2 regions of the Neobacillus sp. GCM10023253 genome follow, and region 2 is predicted to be linked to the other one. Evidence: riboswitches for the same ligand, from Rfam matches in the RefSeq annotation. Region 2 holds a riboswitch; the other holds the start of a gene.
What was found. Region 2 has a riboswitch for FMN ahead of ACFPA1_RS14900 (ECF transporter S component). Riboswitches for the same ligand answer to the same signal wherever they lie in the genome.
Positions count from the first base shown of each region.

Region 1: another riboswitch for FMN. It lies ahead of ribE (riboflavin synthase); the one in region 2 lies ahead of ACFPA1_RS14900 (ECF transporter S component).

Region 1 covers NZ_JBHSHV010000003.1:831,373-833,575, reverse strand. Annotated here, with positions in the region: gene ACFPA1_RS04405 (bifunctional 3,4-dihydroxy-2-butanone-4-phosphate synthase/GTP cyclohydrolase II) at 1-184, opposite strand, end outside; gene ribE (riboflavin synthase) at 222-881, opposite strand; FMN riboswitch at 1,032-1,179, opposite strand; gene ACFPA1_RS04395 (GyrI-like domain-containing protein) at 1,255-1,722, opposite strand; gene ACFPA1_RS04390 (oxidoreductase) at 1,915-2,203, opposite strand, start outside.
Region 2 covers NZ_JBHSHV010000012.1:174,109-176,311, reverse strand. Annotated here, with positions in the region: gene ACFPA1_RS14905 (peptidoglycan DD-metalloendopeptidase family protein) at 1-556, shown strand, start outside; FMN riboswitch at 686-818, shown strand; gene ACFPA1_RS14900 (ECF transporter S component) at 986-1,549, shown strand; gene ACFPA1_RS14895 (ferredoxin) at 1,658-1,906, opposite strand; gene ACFPA1_RS14890 (helix-turn-helix domain-containing protein) at 2,154-2,203, shown strand, end outside.

The sequences.
Region 1 (2,203 bases), on a different contig from region 2:
CTTCCTCAATCGGAACACAGACAAGGCCTCTCCCATGCGTTACCATCAAATTGATAACCTCAGGAGTCGTTTTTTCGGCAAGCGCTATGAAATCTCCTTCATTTTCCCTGTCCTCATCGTCGCAAACAATGATAACCTTCCCTTGTTTCAATTCTTCGATTGCTTCTTCAATCCTGTCAAACATACCGTATCACTCCTTTGTTCAGTTTTTTCATGCAATTTTATAAAAATCCATTCGCTTCTAAAAATTGAGCCGTAATACCTGATTGGCCTTTAGGCTTCTGATTGTTCGAAAAATTATTCATAAAATGAGCGACATACTTTCCAATCATATCGCATTCCAAATTTACAATCTCACCCGGTCCTTTGTTACCGACCACAGTTTCCGACATCGTATGGGGAATTAGCGATAAGGTAAACGAGTTTTCGGTTACTCCAAATACCGTTAAGCTTGTCCCATCCACTGTTATGGAGCCTTTATAAATGATGTATTTCAATATTTCCGGCTCGGTCTCAATTTCATAATAGACAGCATTTTCAAGGGCATTTTTACTTTTAATAACCCCGGTGCCATCGATATGCCCCGACACAATATGACCGCCAAACCTTCCACCGGCCGCCATTGCTCTCTCAAGATTTACTTTTGAGCCGCGCTTTAACGAATTTAAACTAGAGGCTTTAACCGTTTCCGGCATGACGTCGACCGTAAAACGGTTTCCCGTAAAGGAGGTGACAGTTAAGCAAACCCCATTGACAGCAATACTGTCTCCAAGATGAACATCGGCGAGAATTTTTTTCGCTTCAATCGTCATCACAAATGAATTACCAGTCCGCTGTATAGCCGAAATAGTACCAATCTCTTCAATAATTCCGGTAAACATCCTTCTTTCTCCCTTCATTAGGGTTTCCAGGGATTAAAGATTCTTCTAAAAAGCAAAAAGACCCTGAGGTAAAAACCTTCAGGGCCTGTTTAAAGACAATAGAAAATTAAGGCTTAAAAAAGGCTAAATTTCGCCAATTTTAATCCTGCTATTTCCCTTCTCCCATCCAGACTTTAACTGTCGGCTCCGGAATTTCACCAGATCCACCGTTTAACAAAATTGTTAACCGGGTCACGGACTAAGAAGCATGTGCTTCATCACCGCCGGTAAGGATTTTCACCTTGCCCCGAAGGAATTACTGTTAAATTATTTTAATATTATTATACAGAAGTGCATCTGTAAAGGAAACCGAACTGATTAATGAAAATAAACTTTATTTATACACCATTACTGGCAAATAAATTTCAAAATGAAGATCACCGCTGGCATTTTGCTCTTTGTGCTCTTCCTTATAAATCTCTAAACTTAATGCTTGATGATCTTGCTCATAGCCATATTCTTTCATCCACGTAAACAAAAGGTTATATGTATTTTCTACCTCATCAGGTTTTCCTTTATGGGTTGTCACCACATAATTTTTACTTGGAATCGTAAAGCCAACCATTCCTTCCGGGATTTCTGTAATTTTTTCAACAGGTGCAGTGACGTAATAGGTAAACTCCGTCTCCCGGCTATGAAACGGGGCAATAAGAACCGGTTCCTCTGTCTTAAAGGAAATTTCCTCTAGGCGTTGTTCAAATTTTGTAAACAACTTGGGTATCTTGTTAGTTTCAGTATAACTTCCATTCCATGAAATTCCAACTACTCTCAATTCATTTTTTTCTACTACTTGGATATCCATGTTAAAACCCCCTTTTTTTCTATCTTATTTCTAATATTCTCACAATATCCTTAAATTCCTGCCAAAAAAATTCGACTTTTTCAAAAATTTATTATTTTAAAAAAATCAAAAACGCAGCCAAAATGGTGGCTGCACTTTGTTTCTAAATGTTGGAATTAATTTCAAAAATATTCCACAAGAACTTCTTGAAATTTATCTCTTAGGTAGTTTGTTTAATAGAATCCTCTCCCATCGGCTCCATGGGATCAGATTTTTAATGAGGATGGCCATTTGTACACCCTTACCAATAGGAAAACGTAATGCTGGTTTTTGCATTTTGGCTATTACTGCGATTTTTTGGGCTACCTCCCGTGGATCGCCAAACTTTTCTTCTCCGGATAGAATGTAATTTTCCATACCTTCCATTAGTCTGTAGTACGGTGAGTCAGGTTGGGAGCGGGTAATTTGTTTTCCTGAAGACCAAATACTGGTCCTGTACGAT
Region 2 (2,203 bases):
CGATATCGCCGGAAAATATGGCACTCCGGTCTTGACAGTTGAAGATGGGGCTGTGATCAAGTCTTATTATTCCAATACATATGGTCAGGTTGTATTTATCAAGCACCCAAGCAATTTCGTTACGGTTTATGCCCACTTAAGCAAACGGGCCGTTGTACCAGGTCAAATGGTTAAGCGGGGGGAGGCCATCGGAACAATGGGAAGGACCGGTCAGGCTACCGGCACCCATCTTCATTTTGAATCACACCAATTAGAATGGAGATATGACAAAAAGTTTGCCATTAATCCGGAACTCCTATTGGGAGATGCCGATGTTGGTGAAGCGGTTCAGGGCGGAATTGCAGCCAGTGGCAAGGATGTTTTGGAGGTAAGCAGCCGTCCGCAAAATATTCCTGAACCCAGCGGGCAGCCGCTTGTAAACCAATATATTGTAATAAATGGTGACAACTTGTCCTCCATTGCCCAAAAGTTTAATGTGACAGTGGCAAGATTAAAGGAAATCAACAACCTAAACACGGATGTAATCAAGCCTAATCAAGTCTTAATCATCCGGTAAATTAAAACTTTTTAACCCGCAGCCTATTGCTGCGGGTGTTTTTTTATCTAAATATTTAAAAAACGGAAAATAACTTTAACTTAACAAAGTGACTGATTTTCAGTATAATAAACTTATAATTTTATATCGATCTATCTTCGGGGCAGGGTGAAATTCCCGATCGGCGGTATTAGAGTATAACTCTTCAGCCCGCGAGCCTAATTGGGCAGGATTTGGTGTGATTCCAAAGCCGACAGTATAGTCTGGATGGGAGAAGATGGAGGTTCTGCAGGCATTCGAAAAATTTTCTTGGATCGAATGTTTATTAAGCGTACCTAAATTTACTCCCTCAAGCTTCAATCTTGAGGGAGTTTTATTTTGCGTACCTATAAAAGCTGAATCTCTCTTCCTAACGTGATGGATCAAAAAGGAGAGAGGAAAATGAAGAAAATGAAGAACACAAAGGTAAAAGCAATGGTTTCAATCGGGATGCTGAGCAGCATCGCATATTTATTAATGTTTTTAAACTTTCCGCTGCCAATGTTCCCTAATTTTTTGTTTGTGGACTTTAGTGATATTCCTGCTTTGATTGCTGCGCTGATTTTCGGACCAGTGGCAGGAATTTTAGTAGAATTGTTTAAGAATATGTTAAATTATTTTGCAACAGGGAGCCCGACAGGCATTCCTATTGGCCACCTTGCCAATTTCGCAGCAGGGATTGTGTTTATTCTGCCGACTTGCTATTTGTATAATAAATTGAAATCAAAAAAGGGAATGACACTTGCCCTAGTAGCTGGAACTATAATAATGGCTGTTGTGATGAGTATTGCCAACTACTTTATTATTTTACCTGCCTATACGGCCTTAATGGGTTTCCCTGATATGCGGAACCTCGTCGTACCTGCGATTTTGCCTTTTAATATCTTAAAGGGCGTAATGATGTCGATCATTTTCATGCTTCTATTTATTCGGATGCAGGCATGGCTAAATAAATTTTCAGTAAAAAATGCTTAAAACGAACAGAGGCTGCAAAACTTGGGCCTCTGTTTTTTATCGAAAAAAATAACCCCCCGGCTTATATTAGGCGGGGGGTAGCAGCTTAAGAATATCTTCAGTCAAAGATTATTCAAATTTAGTTGGGTTACCGTCGAATGGCTCATCAGCAACTTTAATAGAATCAGTTGGGCAGCCTTCGAAAGCGTCCATCATGTCATCGATTAAAACATCTGGAATTTCAACGATACCTTCGTTATCGTCAAGTGTTACGAATGCGATACCTTCATCATCGTAATCATAGATATCTGGTGCAGCAGCGCCGCATGCGCCACACGCGATGCAAGTTTCCTTGTCAACAATTGTATACTTTGCCATGAAAAAAACCTCCCAGTAAAATAACAAGTAATATGCTTACTTATTTTCCATTTGTGATGGAAAATACAATTCACATATCTATTGTAAAGCTGTATGAATAACTTTTCAATAGAAATTTGATTTTGGTACCTTTAGTCCCATTATTTCTTAAACTTCCACATTTTTGGACAACACAATACCTGTTTCATGTTAAAATATAATAAAATTTAACTGTTTTTGTCGAATCAGGATAAGTGGTGAGTCTAAAATGGAATGGGTAGAATCAGTTATTCTTTATTGTTTGAAAAAAATTAATAA